2 regions of the Sedimentibacter sp. B4 genome follow, and region 1 is predicted to be linked to the other one. Evidence: riboswitches for the same ligand, from Rfam matches in the RefSeq annotation. Region 1 holds a riboswitch; the other holds the start of a gene.
What was found. Region 1 has a riboswitch for FMN ahead of BN358_RS14425 (ECF transporter S component). Riboswitches for the same ligand answer to the same signal wherever they lie in the genome.
Positions count from the first base shown of each region.

Region 2: linked by a shared signal. The riboswitch ahead of ribD (bifunctional diaminohydroxyphosphoribosylaminopyrimidine deaminase/5-amino-6-(5-phosphoribosylamino)uracil reductase RibD) and the one ahead of BN358_RS14425 (ECF transporter S component) in region 1 are both predicted to bind FMN.

Region 1 is NZ_CANG01000906.1:14,070-25,078, reverse strand. It holds gene BN358_RS14440 (glycosyl hydrolase family 18 protein) at 1-276, opposite strand, end outside; gene BN358_RS14435 (cupin domain-containing protein) at 334-957, opposite strand; gene BN358_RS14430 (MFS transporter) at 1,134-2,360, opposite strand; gene BN358_RS14425 (ECF transporter S component) at 2,506-3,117, opposite strand; FMN riboswitch at 3,220-3,333, opposite strand; gene spoIIIAA (stage III sporulation protein AA) at 3,501-4,433, shown strand; gene BN358_RS14415 (hypothetical protein) at 4,423-4,923, shown strand; gene spoIIIAC (stage III sporulation protein AC) at 4,934-5,131, shown strand; gene BN358_RS14405 (SpoIIIAC/SpoIIIAD family protein) at 5,088-5,531, shown strand; gene BN358_RS14400 (hypothetical protein) at 5,536-6,672, shown strand; gene BN358_RS14395 (hypothetical protein) at 6,676-7,071, shown strand; gene BN358_RS14390 (hypothetical protein) at 7,122-7,685, shown strand; gene BN358_RS14385 (SpoIIIAH-like family protein) at 7,696-8,433, shown strand; gene BN358_RS14380 (Asp23/Gls24 family envelope stress response protein) at 8,476-8,874, shown strand; gene nusB (transcription antitermination factor NusB) at 8,963-9,364, shown strand; gene BN358_RS14370 (hypothetical protein) at 9,361-10,329, shown strand; gene xseA (exodeoxyribonuclease VII large subunit) at 10,310-11,009, shown strand, end outside.
Region 2 is NZ_CANG01000007.1:137,954-148,962, forward strand. It holds gene BN358_RS01220 (hypothetical protein) at 1-106, shown strand, start outside; gene BN358_RS01225 (hypothetical protein) at 262-738, shown strand; gene BN358_RS01230 (2-hydroxyacid dehydrogenase) at 868-1,812, opposite strand; gene BN358_RS01235 (amino acid ABC transporter ATP-binding protein) at 1,925-2,668, opposite strand; gene BN358_RS01240 (amino acid ABC transporter permease) at 2,677-3,465, opposite strand; gene BN358_RS01245 (transporter substrate-binding domain-containing protein) at 3,488-4,336, opposite strand; gene BN358_RS01250 (HDIG domain-containing metalloprotein) at 4,613-5,275, shown strand; gene BN358_RS01255 (TetR/AcrR family transcriptional regulator) at 5,300-5,875, opposite strand; FMN riboswitch at 6,074-6,187, shown strand; gene ribD (bifunctional diaminohydroxyphosphoribosylaminopyrimidine deaminase/5-amino-6-(5-phosphoribosylamino)uracil reductase RibD) at 6,366-7,475, shown strand; gene BN358_RS01265 (riboflavin synthase) at 7,477-8,130, shown strand; gene BN358_RS01270 (bifunctional 3,4-dihydroxy-2-butanone-4-phosphate synthase/GTP cyclohydrolase II) at 8,139-9,332, shown strand; gene ribE (6,7-dimethyl-8-ribityllumazine synthase) at 9,346-9,813, shown strand; gene BN358_RS01280 (HAD family hydrolase) at 9,815-10,471, shown strand; gene BN358_RS01285 (YitT family protein) at 10,515-11,009, opposite strand, start outside.

The sequences.
Region 1 (11,009 bases):
ATTTAATACATAGCTGGCCAGTTCATTGCTGAAATTTCCCGCTTCATCTAACGGAGTCAATGTCATGATAGGCGCTACGCGGTTTCTGTATGCTGTCTGTATTAAACTCTCGTCAAATAATGGAATCAAATCTCCATTTCTGTTAAATCCATAACTGAAAGAAGATACATATGTCATGTTATTTGTCCATTGCTGAAAAACCGATTGATTGATAAATGGGTATGCATAACCGTTCACTATTATTGGTCCGTATTGTGAAGCTCGTATATTATACATTTATTTACTTCACCTCCTCTTATAAGATATGTTGCAGGTAGTGAAATTGACAATATTTTAATGACTGTGATTTTCTTCAGCGGCCATTGCATCTTCTTTAGTTTTATGGACTGTGCCGTAAGGATGCTGAGGGGGAGCATAAATAGAGTATAACTTAAGCGCCTTTGTGCCTGTATTTAAAATATTGTGCCATTTACCTGCAGGTATTATAAATGCAAAATCTTCGAACACATCCTCCTGATATTCCAAATTATTCTCATTATCACCCATTTTAACAATTCCCTGACCGTCTTCTATTCGAAGGAATTGATCAAGCTCAGGATGAATTTCAAGTCCTATGTCTTCACCAGGATTTATGCTCATGAGAGTAAGCTGCAAGTGTTCACCTGTCCACAATACAGTACGGAAATTTTTGTTTTGCGTTGTAATTTCTTCAATGTTCACTGTGAATGGTTCAGGTCCATAGTCCTTCATTTCTTTTTCTGTTTTTGCATAATGTGCATTTTTCTTCAAATCATATTTTTCGTAAACACTGGGAATATACTGATTGTAATAATTTGAATTTATTGGAGTTGTATCTCTGACATAATCATTTGTATATGAATTGTAAGATGTAAGCATTGTGTTTCTATTTAAAGATGGTGCATTAAAATTTGTATTTCTATTAAAAGTGTTGTTCATATAGTTCTTCCTTTCATACAATAATAATATATCATATGACCAAATTGACAGAATGTGTCGTATTAATGCTAAAAGTGCAGTGAGATGTGACATTAATTTCAATAAAAAAGTTGCTCCGCAACTCCGCTAGGGGGACCTATGTATAAAAAAAAGCTGTTATAATAAACAGCTTGTTTTTATTTTGCAGTTAAAGTTTCAGGAACATGGGATAAAAATTTCTTTGCAGTTATTAAAACAGTTACAAGTATTATACATGCTGCAATAGTCCAGATTATTGGAATTGAAACATAGTTTATTATAATGCTGTAAATAAGAGACCCTGAGAGTCCTCCGATTTGAAAGACGAAAGAATAAACCGAAAGCACGCTGGCTCTTATTTCATTTGGAACTTCACCGTTTAATATTGCTCCTTCCGGTACACTGGCCATTCCAAACATCATATAAATAATCGAATAAAACCCAATGAAGGGATATATTTTTGTCTGCAAAGATGTAGCCACAAGAAACAATGACATCATAAGCCTCATGAACAAGTACAATTTTTTTGAGTTTAATTTGTGTTTCTTAATTAATTTGTTTGAAGCAATGCTACCTACAGTTGCAGCAGCCAGGTACAAAAATGCCATAACACCCAAAAGTCCCATCATGTTATCATTAGGGAGAAGTGAAATAAAATGCGGCTGCCAATAAGTTTCAAGAGAACTCAGAAAAATTCCTGTTGCAAAAACTGAAATGAAAATACATATGACAGTTGTGTTTTTCATCACAAGATTCGAACTGTTAATTACGTGCTGTTTGATTGAAATTCTCTCTGTTTTTTCCGGTTTTTTTGTTTCAACAATATATATCATGGACATACAAGAGACAAGAAGTGACAAAACAATTCTTACAATAAGGTTTAAATCATACATGCCTAAAGCAGGGAAGTATAGAGCAGATATTTTTGGGAAAAAACCTCCTGATACAGCACCTGCTGAAAGACCAAGGGCTTCAAGAACTGAAAGTCTTGTTGTTATGTTGTGAAGGTGATCTTTTCCGTTGTGTTCTATGTAATAATCAATAAATAAGGCATCAAAGGAACCGGATGCCAGGGCTTTGCTGATACCATAAAACATAATTCCAAGGCACATAAACAAAAAACCTTTTCCAAACAAAATTATTATAAAACCTATGGTTGAAATAATAAGTGAAAGACTGAAAGTTTTTTTCCTCCCAAACAAATCTGCCATGATTCCTGTTGGAAGTTCCAGCAAGACAACAGTAAAAGCGTAAAATCCTAAAATAATAGACAGGTTGCTAAGCGTTGCGCCTTTTTCAATCAACAGAAGACTGAGTACAGGAATCAAAAGTCCTGACAGATAAAAATTAAGGAAGTATAAAACCGAATAAATTTTTATTTTCATAAGAATTCCCCTCTATTTATAAATCATATATCATGATAACGTTAACCAACAATTAATTATAATATTAAATGTGCTTTGTAGTCAAGAAAAATAAAGCAACAAAAAAAGCCGCATTTTTTAATTAACGCGGCTTTAAATCATATATTTATTTGTGCAGTATCGGTGATATTCTTTTGTAAATGAGTAGTACGGCTGCAGACACTACAATTCCTTTGAATATATTGAAAGGAACGACTGCATAAAGTACAAAAGTTTTTAAATCTGTAATTGCAGGGTTAAGCGCTTTTCCCATTTCTATAAAAGCCTGAACCGGAGCTCCGTACACTTTTGAATAAACAGGGAGAAGCAAGTAATAGTTCATGAATGCTCCAGCAATTGCCATTGCCAGTGTTCCTGCTATAAAGCCTATGATTGCAGTTTTATAAGATTTATTATGTTTGTAGATAAAACCTGCAGGAATAACCAATGAGCATCCTATAATAAAGTTTGCAAGTTCGCCTACACCGCCTGTATCAGTTCCGTTTAAAACAAAGTTAATTAAAATTTTTACCAGTTCAATTGCAGCTCCGGCAGCAGGTCCTAAAGCAAATGCTCCTAAAAGAACAGGAACCTCACTGAAATCCAATTGATAAAAATTAGGGGCGAACCACAGCGGGAAGTCAAACAACATTAAAACTGTTGCCACTGCTGATAATACACCTACTTTTGCTATTACTTTAGCACTTCCTCTTTGATTTACTGAAATTTCACTTTTCATTATTTTCCTCCTTGTGCATATAAAGATTGTCAGAGAATATAAAAAACCTCTGAAATCTTCAGAGGCCTAAATGTCGATAGTAATTTGCTCACAAAATGCAAGTAATCTCTCCTACCATCCAGACTATACTGTCGGTCCTGGAATTTCACCAAGTCAACCTTTCGGCTCGCGGACTTTACCGCCGGTCGGGAATTTAACCCTGCCCTGAAGATATTTACAAAGTCATTATACCATTAATTTTTCATTTGTAAACACATTTTACAAAAATAATTTGATTTTTTAATTTAAAACTATCTCTTGTTATATAAATTTATATATACATTTTATCATAAAATCAATTAAGCATAATATTATAGATTAAGAGGACAAGGATGGAGATGAAAATGAACAGCATTTTAAAATTATTGGGAAACAACATAAGAAACATAGTGTCCAAGCAGTCTGAGCTAATTGAAAGGGAAGCCGTTGAAATAAGGCTTCGGGTCAACAGCCCTGTGTTTATAAAATTTATCAGAAATGAAATTTTTATGGATAATGACTTGAGGCTCAGCAAAAAAGACATTGATGAAACAATTTCTATCGTAACAAAAAACTCGATTCATGCTTATGAAAAAGAAATAAGAAACGGATACATTACAGTGGAAGGGGGACACAGAATTGGTCTTGGAGGTGATTGCATCTATGAAGGTGATTTATTCAAGGGTTTTAAAAACATAACAAGTCTTAACATTAGAATTGCAAGGGAATTCCCCGGATGTTCTAAAAATTTTCTAAAATTTTTCGTCAGTTCAAAGCAAAATATTTTCAACACATTGATTATAGGTCCTCCCATGTCGGGCAAGACAACATTCATAAGAGATGTAGCTGCAAATTTAAGCGATGGATTCTCAAATCCTCATTTTGAAGGCTGCGACATATCGATCATTGATGAAAGGGGAGAAATATCATCTGTGTTCGGAGGTGTTCCACAAATGTATGTGGGAAGAAGATCTGACGTATTGTCCTACTGCATGAAAAGGGAGGGTTTCTTTATGAGCATAAGATCTCTTTCTCCAAAGGCAATAATATCAGACGAGCTAGGGTCCATGGATGACTTTGAAACAGTGCAGTATGCTTTGAAAAGCGGCGTTAATATAATAACTACAGCTCATGGCTTCAGCCTCGATGATGTGAAAAAAAATATTTATATGAAGTCAATTTTAGAAAATAATTTTTTTGACAGAGCAGTGATTTTAAAAAGTTCAAATAAACCAACCGCCGTAAAAGAAATCTATGATTTGCAGAGAAATAAGGTGATATACAGTGATGTGGGCTAAAAGCACCATATTTGTTCTCATAATAATATCAGTTAAATTCATTTTCAAATATATAAACGACTCCGGGGACAAAATTATTGCGCGAATGAAGGAACTGACGGAGTTCACTGAATATTTGAGAATTTATTCCTGTCACATGAAAATGTCAATAGGTGAAATATACGATCAATACGACTTCAAAAGCAATGAAGTCAAGAAAGTTTGCGAAAAAATGATTGAATCTCTTGAAGAAAAAACTGGTAGAAGAGATTATTTAACAATGATTGGAAATGTTTTGATGACTCCAGATGATTTCAACAGACATTTTGCCGAAGTAGTTGATTTTTACGGGAGCACCTATTCGGATATTCTTGACAAAAAGCTTTTATACACAGTGAACGAAATGGAGAATTCAATGAAAAAACATGAAATATCAAACAGTGAGAAGAAAAACCTTAACAACAGGATATCATTGCTTGTGGGATGCCTGACTGCTGTAATTTTGATTTAGGAGGGGAGCTATGGATGTAGATTTAATTTTTAAAGTTGGTGCAATAGGTATTGTAGTTGCAGTATTTAATCAGATTTTGGCTAAAACCGGAAGGGATGAACAGGCAATGTTTGTGACGCTTGCAGGCGTCATAGTGGTAATGACTCTCATAGTTGGAATGATGAATGATTTGTTCATGGAGGTTAAATCAGTATTCAACTTGTATTGATAAAAATGATATGTTGCTTGCTAAAATAATATTCATTGCAGTTATAACAGTAATATTGAGCATTACCATTTCAAAGTTCAATCCTGAGTTCAAAGTCTACATTACTGCAATATTCGGAATACTTGTGGTTTACATACTGTTTCGGGAGCTCAGAACCTATGTCCTGGAGATTGTAAATCTGTTTAACAGGTATAACCTGAAGACCGAATATTTCAGCACCATATTAAAAATTGTGGGAATAGCGTATATATGTGATTTCATATCACTCCTTTGTAAGGATTTAAGTTATGAATCCGTAGGCAAGAAGGTTGAAATTGCAGGAAAAATAATAATACTAATCTATTCCATGGATGTTATAAAGATTTTCCTAGATCAAATACTTCTGCTTGTTAACGGGTGATGAAATGAAAAAAAAAATAATGGTTTTAATTCTGGTTTTGATTTTGTGCTTAACAAAGACAACATACGCAAATACTCTGGATGAAGCATTGGATAAAGTTCCTGTTCATGACATAGAGGAGTATATAAACAGCGGAAGTTCATACTTTAAATACAACAACATAGAAATAAAGGACATCATAAAAAAAGCTTTCAAAGGAGAACTTGAAATAAGCCTGAAGGATTACATCAGGTATGAGCTTGAAAACAAAAAGGATTTTTACAGGGATTTGTTAAAAACCGGAATGAACGTAGTAGCAATTTGCATGCTTTTAACCATAATAAAGTATTTTGCAGATGAAATAAACAATCAAAGTGTCTCAGATATTGTGGTTTTATTTTCCGTAATAATAATATTCACAATAATATTGAAGGATGTGCTGTCCATAAAGGACATGCTTAGAAATGATTTTTCAAGCTTCAAGATCATTACAGAAGAAATGAATGCCGTGTTTATGGCCGCAATGCTCACATTTGGTAAGTTAAGCATGCTGCAGTTCTTCCAGACATCACTTAATTATGTCATAGGAATAACAACACAGTTTGTATACAGCTTCACGGACATAGTTACTGTAATAATGATTGCTGTAATTCTTGTAAACAACATGAGTAAACTCATAAACATGAAGCTTTTTTATGGGGCATTAAAAAAGGTTACGCTCTTAATTTTGTCCGGTTATATGATTATTGTTGTCATAAATTTTTCTGTACAAGGATATATATTATATAAAACGGATAATATTTTTATAAGTTCCATAAAAGCACTGAGTCCCTCGGCTGTGCCTGTTATAGGAAGTGCAGTGACAAATTTCTTCGGAGTGTTTTTAAAAAGCATATTGATGATAAAGGATGTACTTGGTGTTGTAGTGATTGTTTTCCTCCTGACGGCATTTGGAGGTTCTCTTGTAAAAATTGCGCTTGCACTTGTTTTGTACAAGGCAGTGGGAGTTCTTACAGAGCCGTTCAATGAAAATATATCCAAGCTTATTTATGAGATGGCAGACTTGTTTTACATATACCTCATATGTCTTTTAACTCCCATAATCATTGTGACTGTTTATTATTCCATTTTACTAAACTATATGAATAACATATTCGGGTAATCTATGAAAAGTACAATTGTAAACATACTGGTATTAATATTGATGTTCAACCTTATCATGATAATTTTTCCTGAAGGCAAGACACAAAAATTTTGCAGAATTTCTTTAAAACTTTTTATCATGATTTATATATTGGACAATATATTTCTTAATGGAAGCATTAATTTAAACTTATTGGATATGCCTGATATTTCACCGGATTATCAGAGGGAAATGAGCATACAAAACATTGACCCTGAATTCATAGAGAAATTAAATCAGGATTTTTATGAAGGAGAAGAAGTGATTAAAAACATTGAGCTGAATTTTACAGGAAACATGGATATTGATGTCTTGGTAACAACAAAAGGGCTTATGAGTACCGACACAACAAAAAAAATAAAAAAAGAACATAGCTGAAGTATTTAAAATCAGTTCAGATAATATAAGAGTTACATCAGGAGGAACCTATGAATAATTTTATTAAAATGTTTAAAGACAACAAAAATCTTAAATATGCGGTAAACATATTTATATTGCTTGTTATCATTTCTTTGATACTTAATTTTGACACCACGAAAATAACAGGTAATTTCTCCGATGCAAAGACAGTTTATGTGAACACTCAGGAAGACTTAACAGACAGCTATGTACAATCATTGGAAAAGAGGTTAGAAGAAATACTGGGGAAAATAGAAAATATGAAAAGCGTCGATGTCATGATTTACACAAAGAAAACTCCGGAAATGGAGCCTGTTTATGATGAAAACATAAGCAATGAAACAAATATTGAAGTGAACAGCGACGGTACAAGAAGAGAGGTGAAAAGTGAGACCAGACAAAGTCAAGTTGTTCTGGGAGGCGATAACCAAGTAGTGGAAAAAACTTATCAATACCCTGAAATTTCAGGAGTTTTAGTAGTTGCAGATTATAGAGGAAGTAAAGATATTTATGCTGTTCTGGCTAACAGCGTAAAGACTTTATTAGATATCAAATTAAATGATATTGAAATAATTTTATCAGAAATGAACTAAGGGGGTAATTATGATTATGAAAAAAGAAACACTGGTTTTTATAACTTCTTTGGCAATAATATTTATTATTGGCTATGTGAATTTGACCATGTCTCCGAAGGACACCTTTGATGCTGATGATTACGCACAGGTTGTAGCACCAGGGGCAGATACACTAGAGGAAGACATTGCTGAATTTGTAGAAGGTGAAGAAAATACCGCAGGTGAAGAAGTTGCAGAAGATGAAACTCCGGTTGAAACTTCTGAAGGTGAAGCTGTAAAAGAAGACTTTGAAACTGCTGAATCAGAAGATACTGAAGAAGAATCAGACTATGAAATTCTTGGTGATATAACTGACATTACAGACATGAATTCAGCTGCAGCTTCTTCTACAGGCATTTTAGATACACTCAGTGCCAGCTTTTCAAGTTTCAAGCTAAATAAAGAAAAGAAAAACATGGACGTTGTTGATCATCTTGAAGAAAGCATAAGCAATGCTTCAATATCTGAAGATACAAAAAAACAGTTTGAATCACTTCTTTTAAACAAGAATTCTTACATAGAAGCGGAACAAAATATTGAAATAATGCTTCAGTCTAAGGGATACAATGAGACAGTGGTAATAGTAGACTCTGACACTGTAAAAGTTGTTACAAATGAAACTATTGAACAGGCTGATGCAACAAAGATTCTTGATGTAATAGTTTCAGAAACAGAATATACGCCTTCTCAAATAAAAATAGTGAAATTTGATAATATTGATTTGTAAAAATTTTCAACTTCTGATATACTGATTTAAGGAGGTGCTAATATGAATAATGAAACTTTTGAATATGGCCAGGTAAAGATTTCTGACGATGTTGTAATAATCATTGCTGGTATTGCAACCAGCGGAGTTAAAGGCGTAAGTACTGCCCGCACGGGTGTAGCTGAAGGAATTTCAAACTTATTTTCAAAGAACAATTACTCTAAGGGAATAAAAGTAGAAATAAATGAAAATACTGTTGTTTTAGACATTTTCATAAATGTGGAATATGGCTACAAAATCAGCGAGGTAGCAAAAGAAGTTCAGGCAGCTGTTAAAAAGGAAATAGAAACAATGACAGATTTGCAAGTGGCTTCCGTTAATGTACATGTGCAGAATATAATACAGGAAAAAGAAAAAGATAAAGAAAAAGAAATTGTTGAATCTGATTTAACAATTGAATAATATAACAATATAGATTGACAATTATTAATTGTCAATCTATAATTGTTTGTTACATAAGCATTTTGTTACAAGAATTAACGGAGGAAATATGAAACGAAAAGATACAAGAGAAGAAGCAGTTAAAATAGCATATTGCATGGATGTGAACAAGGAATTTGACAAAATCTGTCCGTCCAGATATGTTGAGCATTTTGAACTTGATGATGTGGATATGGAATATCTCAACAAAACAATAAGTGACATGATTGATCACATGGATGAAATTGACAAAAATATTACTGATAATTCAAAAGATTGGAAAATAACAAGGATTGCTAAAGTAGATCTTGCGGTTTTACGAGTTGCTCTTGCTGAACTATTATACAATGAAAGCATTCCAGACAGTGTTTCAATTAATGAGGCTGTTGAAATAAGCAAGAAATATTCAAGCGATGATTCACACAAGTTCATCAACGGAATTCTCGGCACAGTTGTAAGGAACAAGAAATGACAGAATATGTGCTTGGCATTGACACAAGTGCATACACCACATCTATTGCATTGGTTGATGCAAATAATAACAAAATTGTTGCAGACAAAAGAAAGGTTCTTCTGGTTCCTTTTGGACAAAAAGGTCTCAGGCAGCAGGACGCAGTTTTTCAGCACCTTAAAAACTTCCATGAGCTATACGGAGAAATAGAAACAGATTTTAAAAACATTAAGACTGTTGCCGTAAGTTCAAGACCAAGAAATATTGACGGATCGTACATGCCCGTGTTCACAGTTGGTCAGAATTATGGAAAAATAATTGCCAAAACCTTAGACTGCAGCTATATTGAGTATTCTCACCAGGAAAATCATATTGCTGCTTCTTTATTTAACGGATATAAATCTATTAATGACAAAATACTTGCCATCCACATGTCCGGCGGAACAACAGAATTTTTAAGCGTTAAGAAAGCTCACAAAGGATATTCTTCTGAAATTCTCGGAGGAACAAAGGACATAACATTTGGGCAGCTCATAGACAGAATAGGAACCATGATGGAATTTCCGTTTCCTTGCGGCATTCACATGGAAAAATATTTAGAAAACAAAAAAAATGAAATTAAAATCAAGCCGCCTGCCATTAGAAAAGAGCCATACATCAACTTGTCAGGTATGGAAAACTTTTACGGCAATTTGTACACTCAAAAAAATTATTCAAAACAAGACATAATCTTTTCCTTGTTCAATTATGTTGCTGACTGCATTTTAAGCATCATTGAGCAGATAAAACATGAATTTGACTTTGAAAATATCATTATAGCCGGCGGCGTAGCATCAAACAGCACAATCAGGAATTTGATATTGGAAAATCTTAAACATGAATACAACATAATTCTTCCGCAAAGGGAAAATTCATCTGACAATGCTGTCGGAACAGCATTTCTTCCCATTATAGACAGGTGGTACAATGAAATTAAAACCTATTAAAGTTTCTGTATTAAACCAGTATATCAAAAAGTATCTCATGAGCAACTCAATTTTAAATAACCTCAGAGTAGAGGGGGAAATATCAAACATAAGAATGAGCAAGACAGGTTATACTTACTTTTCCTTGTGTGATGAAACTTCCTGTATTAATTGTGTTGCTTTTTTTGCTGATGAAATTTCAAAAAATGGAGACAAAATAATTGCCGAAGGAGAACTTTCGGTTTACGAACCAAAAGGAACATACCAGCTTGTTGTGAGAAACATTGAGAGGGTTGGTTTAGGGAAAATTCTTCTTGATCTGGAAATGCTGAAGGAAAAATTAAAAGCCCAGGGAATGTTTGACCGTAGCCGAGATATACCACTATATCCAGCAAAAATCGGAATTATAACATCAAAGTCCGGTGCTGCAATCAAAGATATTTTAAAAACATTTGAAACTGTAAAGTCAAGCTTCGAAGTTGTTGTGTACAACGTATTGGTGCAGGGAGAAAAATCAAAAGAAAATATAATAAGCGGAATAAAATACTTCAATGATACAAAAGCAGACGTAATTTTAATTTCTAGAGGCGGAGGAAGCTTTGAGGACCTTAACGTCTTCAATGACCTTAAAGTTGCCGAAGAAGTATATAAATCAGATGTTCCCGTTGTAACCGGTATAGGACATGAAACGGACCGAACGC
Region 2 (11,009 bases), on a different contig from region 1:
AAGTTTAAATTCTCATCAATGTTCAGATAAGGAAATTCAGGCACTTGCAGACAGGTTTATAAAGCTTGAGCAGGATAACATTGACAGGCTTAAAAAGTTTTTGTAAAAAAGCTAAGGCCAAGAAACCGCTAAGCGGTTTTTTGGTTATGTTTGGATATTGCAGTATTATTGTTTAAGTTTATGGAATAATGGTATATATAAATTATAGCCAAATATATATTAATAATGATATCAATAGAAGGCTGGGTGACGGGAGAATATATGAAAAAAATATTTGGATTCTTAATTAAATTTTTTGCATTTATAGTAGTTTTATCAATTGTGTTTTCTGGTGCCGCATATTGCGGATATTTATATATTACTCCTTCAAGCGTTATCAGTCTGAAAGGAAATCCTTCAATCAGATATTCCGTAAATTCTTTCAACAGAGTAATCAAAGTGGAAACTGACGAAAGCAATATAGAAATCAGCAACATGGTAGAAGATTTATATCTTAACAACAAAAATATTTCGGAGGCTGTTCAAAGAACTCTTGAAGAAATATCAGCAGGAGGATATGTTTCCCAGTACAACAATTCGGGTTTTACATTGTCAATTTCTAATTCAGATGAAAAAAAAGCCAACGATTTGATGGAAAAACTAAAGAAGGATGTACAGATTTATCTTGAGGGCAAAAGTGAAGTGGAAAATGTAAAAATTGAAACAGCCGTCAATGTTACTCAAAAAAGCACAGAATAAAAAAATAGGGACTGTTGCATTAAGTATGTTTATGTCATCCTGAGCGATAGCGAAGGATCTCATCTTTTGAAAACCTCGGGCTAAAGCCCTCAGAATTACACGATGAACACTAATGCCAGTCCCTTAATTTTATTTCATTACATTCTGTGGTTTTCCTGCCAAAAATGCTTTTACATTATCAAATACTATGACTGCTCTTTTTACCAAAGCTTCTTTTGTTGCAAAGGCAATGTGAGGTGTTGCAATAAGATTTTTAGCTGATAATAGAGGATGATCTTCAGCAACAGGAGGCTCAACTTCAAACACGTCAACGCATGCTCCTGCAATTTTCCCTTGATTTAAAGCAACTGCCAATGCCTGGCTGTCAACCACAGGTCCTCTTGCAGTGTTAATAAGGACTGCATTTTTCTTCATCAATGATAATTTTTCTGAATTTATCAATCCTTTTGTTGCATTGTTCAATGGAACGTGAAGAGACACTACATCGCATGTTGAAAGCAATGTATCAAGGTCAACAAAATTTACGCCTTCAATTTCTTTAACAGTTCTTGAATAAGCATAAACTTCGCAGCCAAATGCTTTTGCTATAGAAGCAACTCTGCTTCCTATGGCTCCTGTACCAACAACTCCGAATTTTTTTCCTTCAAGTTCAAATCCAACAAGGCCATCTTTTGTACCTGCTTTTCTAACAACTTCATTGCATGGAATTATATTTCTGTAAAGTGAAATCAAGAGTCCGAATACAAGATCACTTACTGCTGCATTTGAATATCCTGCACAGTTGCTTACAACTATGTTTCTTTCTCTGCATGTATCCATGGCAATGTGGTCCACTCCTGTAAAGGCAACTGCAAGCATTTTTAAATTCTTGCAGCCTTCAATAACTTCCTTGTTAAGGGGCAGGTTAGAAACTGCTATTATATCGGCATCTTTGCCTCTTTCAATGAGTGTTTGAGTATCTGTTGTTCTGTTGTCGTAGTAAACAATTTCCAAAGAATTTCCCAGAGTTTCTTCTGCCATTTTAAGAAGTTTTTCCTGCTCCACTCCTAATGGTTCGATTATAACTAATTTCATATTTCAGTACCTTCTCTTGCTTATTTTTAATGTTTATGGTTATAATAATATAAGTTTTTGTGAGATTAGTCAATATTATAAAAAATTAATAAAGTGAAATTCATTAGGTAAATTAATGAGAAATGAATCTTGACAGAAACTCCTTTGTGCGGTGGTTTTGAGGTGTTGCAAAAATCTGCTCCGGGGGTCCTTCCTCTGCAATCACTCCATTGTCCATGAACACTACTCTTGTCGAAACATCCCTGGCAAATGCCATTTCATGAGTTACAATAATCATGGTCATTCCTTCCTTGGCCAAAGTCTTCATTACTGTCAGAACTTCTCCAACCATTTCAGGGTCCAGGGCGCTTGTTGGTTCGTCAAACAAAATCATTTCAGGCTCCATGGCAAGTGCTCTGGCTATGGCAACACGCTGCTTCTGGCCTCCGCTAAGCTGATGGGGTTTGGCATTTATGTATGCAGCCATTCCAACTTTCTTCAAATAATGCATTGCAACAATTCTTGCATATACGCTGTCTTTTTTTCTGACTGTCGTAACTCCAATCATACAGTTTTCAAGAACAGTCATGTTGTTGAACAAATTGAATGACTGGAACACCATGCCTACCTTTGAACGATATTCGTTTAGCTTAAGTGCCGTTTCATTTATGTTGTTTCCTTTGTGCAGTATTTCACCGCTTGTGGGCGTTTCCAGCATGTTTATGCATCTTAACAGAGTTGATTTGCCTGAGCCTGAAGACCCTATTATACAAATCACATCTCCTTCCTTTGTAGAGAAATCTATATCTTTTAAAACTTCATTATCTCCAAAGGTTTTGACCAGATGATTGATTTCCAGAATTGTATTTGTTTCCATGAGTCCTCCTATATTACAAAAGTTTCTTTCAAATCGGCAGTAATTTCTTCCTGAAACTCTTCCGCCAATTCGTAGCTTGAAGGGCCATCAAGCTTGTTCTCAAGCATCCTAAGAAGTCGTGACACTGTAAGGGTCATAGTCAGATAAACAATGCAGATAATGAAATACACCTCAAAGTATCTAAAATATGTTGTTGATGCAGATTTGCCCGCCAGAAAAAGTTCAGGAACAGCTATTGCACTCAGCACGGATGTATCCTTTATATTTGTTATAAGGTTGTTTCCTATTTGAGGAATTATGTTTCTGAAGGCCTGAGGAAGGACAATTGAATACATTGTTCTGAAGTGTGTCATGCCCAGAGCTTTAGCAGCTTCTGTCTGACCTTCGTCAATTGATATGATTCCTCCTCTTACGGTTTCTGCCATGTATGCACCTGTATTGATTGATACAACAAGCAATCCTGCTGTCATGGAGCTCAAGTCGATTTGAAAAACCTGCATGAGACCGTAATAAACTATCATGGCTTGAACCATCATAGGGGTTCCCCTGAAAAATTCGATATAAACTTTCAATAGTGTTTTAACTACATAAAGTACAGTCTTTTTAAGGGGGTTATCATTGATTTCAACGGGAATAGTCTGAATGATTCCGGCAAGAAGCCCTATTATCAATCCCATCAATGTACCAATGACGGATATGTAGAATGTAATAGCTGCTCCTTTAACAAACATAGGCAAATACTCGTTAAAAAGGAAAGGAATCCATCTCCAGAATGTTGTTGGCAAATTTGAGTTCATAGTATGATCCTTTCGCTTATAGTTATGATAGTGGCTGGATTTCCAGTGCTTTTTTCATGAGTTCTTCTTTTTTTGCATCAGTAAGTTTTGAAACTACCTTGTTCAGTTCTTCGACCAATTCTGTGTTTCCTTTTTTAACGGCAATGCCAAAGTCTGTATCTTCAGAACTTGTGTCGAAATCCCCTTCTGCAAGGTCCAGAATTACCATGTCTGGATTAGCCATTTGAGCTGCCAGTGCTGTTGGCATGTCTATAACTATGATGTCTGTCTTGCCTGATGTAAGAGTAGTGATTGTAGACGGAGTTGAATCTACGGGAGGTTTTATGTCAGCATTCTGCAACTGATCTTCAATTGTATCATACCAGATTGTTGCTACCTGAGATGTTACAGATGCACCTGTCAGATCATTCAATGACTTGGCATTTTCATATTTGCTGCCTTTCATTGTTACTGCCACTATGTCTGCAACGTAATATGTATCTGTGAAATCCACACTTTGTTTTCTTTCTTCAGTCATGGCCATACCGGCAACAACAGCATCAATTTTTCCTGAATTCACAGAAAGAATCAGGCTGTCCCACTCTGTTTTATAAATTTCAACTTCATAGCCAAGTTCTTCTGATATCATCTTGCTGACCATTATGTCATAACCGTTTGCATATCCGCCGGTTTCGGCAATGGGTAATGCACCGTTTTCATCTGTTGTCTGAGTCCAGTTAAATGGTGCATAAGCACATTCCATACCTATTTTCAAAACTTTTTTTTCTTCTGTGCTTGCTTTTTCATTTGAACTGCATGCTGTAAGGCCTGATGCCATACCAGCTAATAATGTCACAGCAAGCAATGACGCAATAATTTTTTTTGATTTCATTTTATTTCTCCTCCATGTCGTAAAAGCAATAAAAAAAGGCGCAACTTACGAAAAGTTGACGCCTTTGTCAATTACTTATTTTAATAGCTTATTATACATATGCTGTTTATAAGTGTCAATAGCTTAATAATACTTTTTGATGAAAATTTAAATTATAAAAAATATAAATTTCAATTGTATTTATTATTGGAAATGCTGCCATTAATACAAAAGTATATTTTATGTTTACATTGGCATCATAATAATGATAAAATTAATGATATTAAAGAGGTGAACATGCAGCTAAAACAAAAAGAGCTTAATTATGATTTAACAGATGATGAAACAAAAGAAATTTTACTGTATGAAATAAACAACCACCTGCTGATGGATGACAAACCTTCCGAATTTTTTAACAGCATAGCTAGTACGGCTATATTCAGGGAACATCCCTTTAATATGATATACAACATGAAATACGCCGAACAGTCGCCGGTTTATCACCCGGAAGGCAATGTGTGGAACCATACAATGATGGTAATAGATTTTGCTGCCAGAGAAAAACATAAAAGCAGAAATGAAAAAGTGTTTATGTGGGCAGCTCTGCTTCACGACATAGGAAAACCAGACACAACTAAAAAAAGAAAAGGCAAAATTACATCTTACGACCATGAAAAAGTTGGAGCTGTAATGGCTGGAGAATTCTTAAAAGAATTTACCACAGACCATAAATTCATCCATCAGGTTGAACATTTAATAAGATGGCACATGCAGATACTTCATGTGGTCAAGAACAACGGATTTGCCGACATAAAAAGTATGAAGGAAGAAACAGACATAGAAGAAGTAGCTCTTTTGGGGTTTTGCGACAGGTTGGGCAGAAAGGGCAGCGACATAGGAAAAGAAAAACAAAATATTCATGTATTTTTGCAAAAGTGCAGAGAATACAGAGAAAAATAAAAATCCACTTCGGTGGATTTTATTTTAACTTATGGAATTTAAAAGATATTTTACTTGTCTGACCATATTATCCTTGACAGGGTAATTGGCTCCGTGTTTTGTCCATTCAAGCATATATCCTCTTATTATAACAAATATTGTTGAAGCAAGGTCTTCATCATCAATGTTTATTTTAAAGAATTTATCTTCAATTCCTATATCTATGATATCTTTAAGAACATTGTAAATTTTTCTATGTTTATTTAGAGAACCTTTGGCTGCTTCTTCTAAAGATGTGCGTATTACAAGGAGGTTAGCATAATAACCCCATTGCTCCACATATAAACCAAAATGTGTGACAAAATCAATTATATCTTCGATTGCAGTAAAATGGTTGCATATATTGTCTTTATTCAATAAAAAATATTCATCCATGAGCTGATACATTTCCTGCACAATTGAATCTTTTGAGCTGAAATAATGATAGAATGAACCTATAGAAATGTCTGCATTTTCGCAGATGTCCTTTATTGTGACATTTTTCAGGCCTTCTTCATCCATTAAATTTACTATTACATCAACGATTGCCTTTTTCTTTGAGATTGATTGGTATAAGTTCAAGATTCATCACCGCCATTAAGATTATATTATACAGAATTAAAAAAATCAATGATTTAATATACAAAAAATCCCTCTTTTGTGGTAAATTTGGCATATTTGTTCAAGCTGAATCAATTGTCTCTAAATATATCAATTGACAAATTTAATAAAAAATATTTGACAATCAAATGATTTGGTATTATAATCACAATAAATTGAATATATCTTCAGGGCAGGGTGAAATTCCCGACCGGCGGTAAAGTCCGCGAGCCGAAAGGTTGACTTGGTGAAATTCCAAGACCGACAGTAAAGTCTGGATGGGAGAAGAAAGACGAATATATTTTTGTATTCGTAATTTTGAACATACGGTTCTGAAGACTATCTTCAGAACCTTTTATTATGCAATGTAATTTATGCCCGTACAATTTTCCGCACTATGAATACAATTATAAAATTTGGGTATCAAGAAGTAAAAGATGAAATTTTGGAAATTATAATCATGGAGGTGACTATGGAATCTAAAGACATGTTTTATATGAAAAAAGCATTGGATTTGTCCTTAAAGGGCATAGGAAAAACCAGTCCAAATCCTCTTGTGGGAGCGATAATTGTTAAGAATGGCAAAATCATAGGCGAAGGATACCATGAATATTTCGGAGGTCCTCACGCCGAGGTAAATGCAATAAACAATGCTCATGAAGATGTGGAAGGATCAACTATTTATGTGACACTTGAGCCCTGTTCCCATTATGGAAAGACACCTCCATGCGCTGATCTTTTGGTTGAAAAGAAAATTGCCAGGGCAGTTGTCGCAATGATTGATCCAAATCCTAAAGTGGCAGGAAAAGGAATATCCATACTCATGCAAAACGGCATAGAAGTTGTCACAGGTGTTCTTGAGGCGGAGGCACAAAAGATAAATGAAATTTTCCTAAAGTTCATACGAGAAAAAAAACCTTTTTGTATACTGAAGACTGCCATGACATTAGACGGCAAAATTGCCACCAACACAGGGGAGTCAATGTGGATAACTAATGAAAAATCAAGACATTATGTGCATGAATTAAGAAATCGGGTTTCAGGAATAATGGTTGGTGTAAACACCATAATAAAAGATGATCCATCTCTTACTACAAGGCTTAAAAACGGAGGAACGGATGCAACAAGAATAATTGTTGACTCTAGTTTGAGAATACCGCCTGATTCAAAAGTGCTTAGTATTGATTCAGATAAAAAAACCATTATAGCCACAACTGACAGAGCCGACAAACAAAAAATAGAACTATTGAAAGGGTTCAACAACGTCCAGGTTGTAATTACTCCGGAATTCGATTCAAAGGTTGATTTATCATATTTGTTTGACTGGCTTGGCAGCGAAGGTATTGACAGTGTACTGGTTGAAGGAGGCTCAACGCTTAATTTTTCCATAATTGAAAGGAAACTTGCAGACAAGGTAGTGGCTTTCATTGCTCCTAAAATAATAGGAGGAGATGAAGCAAAGACGCCGGTTGGAGGAAAAGGGTTCGAACATCTTAAGGATGCAGTGAGTCTTAAGAATTTAAAAATAAGCCACTTTGATGATGACATAATGATTGAAGCTTATGTTAGAAAGGATAATTAATATGTTTACAGGATTGATTGAAGAAGTAGGTACAATGGAAGGTGCTGAAAATGGAGGAAAGTCCATGAAGCTAACCATTAAGGCTAAAAAAGTTCTTGAAAATGTTAGGCTTGGGGACAGCATAAGCACAAACGGCGTATGTCTGACAGTAGCAAGTTTTACAAACAGTTCATTTACAGTTGATGTAATGCCTGAAACCATGCGAAAGACAAACCTAGGCAAACTTAAGAAAGGCAGTCCTGTCAATCTTGAAAGGGCACTTAAAGTGAGTGACAGACTTGGAGGCCACATAGTTTCCGGACACATAGACGGAACAGGAACCATAAAGGAATATAAGGATGAAGACAACGCAACCTGGCTCACGGTTGAAACTACAAGCAATGTAATTAAGTACATAATACCAAAGGGTTCTGTTGCAATTGACGGAACGAGCCTTACGGTTGTTGATACAGACAATAATTCATTCAGGGTGTCTCTCATACCTGTTACAAAGGAAGAAACAGTCTTGCTTAAGAAAAGAATAGGTGATGAAGTGAATCTTGAATGTGACATTGTGGGAAAATACATTGAAAGATTTCTTACTTTCAAAAGTGATGAAAAACAGGAAACAAGCAAAATAGATATGAAATTTTTAGCTGACAATGGTTTTTTATAGGAGGAAATATGTTTAATACGATTGAAGAAGCAATTCAGGAACTCAAAAGAGGAAACATGGTAATAGTAATTGATGACGAGGACAGAGAAAATGAAGGCGATTTGCTCATGGCTGCAGAAAAGGTAAAGCCGGAGCATATCAACTTTATGGCTAAGCATGGAAGAGGTCTCATATGCCTTCCAATGCTCAAGGAAAGGCTTGATGAACTCAACATAAAGAGTATGGTTACAAACAATACGGACCCAAAGGAAACGGCATTTACTGTTTCTGTTGATTCAAACAGATCTACAACAGGAATATCAGCTCATGAAAGGGCACAGACTATTCAGCACATGCTTGAAAAGGATGCAAAGCCTTCAGAGTTCAACAGGCCGGGACATATTTTTCCTCTGGTTGCAAAAGACGGCGGAGTGCTGGTGCGAACAGGACATACGGAAGCATCTGTTGACCTGGCAAGACTGGCAGGTCTTTATCCTGCAGGAGTAATTTGCGAAATAATGAATGAAGACGGTACCATGGCAAGGGTTCCGGACCTTGAAAAATATGCAGAGAAATTCGACTTGAAGCTTATTACAATTAAGGACCTGGTTGAATACAGGCGAAAAAAGGAAGTGCTTGTGGAAAAAGTTGCCGAAGCAAGCATGCCTACAAAATTCGGTGATTTTAAAATGATAGGATTCATCAATAAAATTACAGGAGAGCATCATGTGGCTCTTGTTAAAGGCGATGTAGAGACAGAGGAACCTGTGCTTGTGAGGGTTCACTCGGAATGCCTCACAGGAGATGCTTTCGGTTCATTGAGGTGCGACTGCGGTGATCAGATGCATGAAGCATTGATGCGCATAGAGGAAGAAGGAAGAGGAGTTCTTTTATACATGAGGCAGGAAGGAAGAGGAATAGGCCTCATCAACAAAATCAGGGCATATTCACTGCAGGACCAGGGAATGGACACTGTGGAAGCAAACCTTGCTCTTGGATTCGAGGAAGATTTAAGAGATTACGGAATTGGGGCGCAGATACTGTATGCTCTTGGAATCAGAAAAATAAGACTTATGACAAACAATCCTCAAAAGATTATAGGTCTGTCAGGCTTTGGAATTGAAGTTGTAGGCAAGGAAAATATTCAGGTGGAAAGTAACGAAAAAAATGAATTTTATTTAAAAACAAAAAAAGAAAAAATGGGTCACGATTTACAATTTTAATAGGAGGATGAACATGAGAATATATGAAGGAAGATTAACATCAAACAATAAGAAATATGGTATAGTGGTAGGAAGATTCAACGAATTTATTGGAGGAAAGCTTTTGGCTGGAGCACTGGATGCGCTGAAGAGACACGGTGTAAATGAAGAAGAAATTGAAGTTGCCTGGGTTCCGGGAGCTTTTGAAATTCCTCTGGCTGCAAAGAAGATGGCACAGTCGGGCAAGTACAGCGCCGTTGTATGCCTTGGTGCAGTAATAAAAGGATCTACTCCTCACTTTGACTTCGTTTCAAGCGAAGTGTCAAAAGGAATAGCCAACGTTTCTCTGGAAACAGGACTTCCGGTAGTCTTTGGAGTGCTCACTACAGACACAATTGAACAGGCTATTGAAAGAGCAGGAACAAAAGCAGGAAACAAGGGTTATGATGCTGCCTGCACAGCAATTGAAATGGTAAATCTTTTTGATGAGCTGGAGAAGTAAAATGAAGCTTCAGGACGTCAAAACAATTTATTTTGATTTTGACGGAACACTTAACAACAGCATCAAAATTTACTCACCTGCTTTCAGGAAGGCCTATGATTTTCTTGTGGATAATAAAAAAGCAGAACCAAGGGAGTGGAAGGATGATGAAATTTCAAGATGGCTTGGGTACACCAGGATTGAGATGTGGGACGATTTCATGAAAGATCTGGATGAATCTTTTAAGGACAGAGCCGGAGCAATAATCGGAAGAGAAATGCATAATCAACTGCTTTCAGGAAGTGGCTGTCTTTATGACAATACAGCAGAAGTTCTCCAATCACTTAAGAAAAGAGATTTTAAGCTTGTATTTTTAAGCAACTGCAGTGTCAGGTACATGGAAGCAGCTGTTGCTGCATTCAATCTCGATGTTTATTTTGATGATTTAATTTGTTCTGAAATGTATGATTTCATTCCTAAACATGAGGTTTTAAAAATCATTAAAAACAATTATCCTATGAACCAGGTAATTGTGGGTGACAGATTTCATGATATTGAAGCAGGGGTGAAAAACGAAATATATTCTGTTTACTGCCAGTATGGTTACGGAGAAGAAAAAGAAGGTGACATGGCTTCTGCAAAAATCAAGGACATAAGAGAAATTCTCACTTTGGTATGAAATTAATACACATAATATAAAAAGCTATGGAAACATAGCTTTTTTATGATTTAGCAAATATAACCTTGAAATTTTTCAATGAATCGAAAAGGCTTTCGTGTACAACAGCCTTTATGTCAAACTTAAGGTATTTGAATGTTGTCTGCATTATGAAACTTATTCCGAAAACTGCAATGACAGTTCCTATTCCGACCTTTGCTCCAAGAAGGAAGCCTATGATAAGCACTGTGCCTTCAATGAGCCCGCGGATTGCTCCGATTGGAACAGTGGGAAACCTCTTGCCCAGTGCAACCATGAGTGTGTCTCTTGGTCCGCATCCCATGCCGGGGCTTATGTAAAAATAGCTGGCAAAGCTTACTATTACTTGACCTATGACCATAACCAACAAGCCGGCAAAAAAGTTTGTCATTTTAGGCAATATATTCAATGAAAGAAGAATATCAACGAATATACCTATGAGGACGGTGTTCAAAACAGTCCCAATGCCTATTTTTTCCTTTAGAAGCACAACCGAAAACAATATTATAATTCCGGTCAA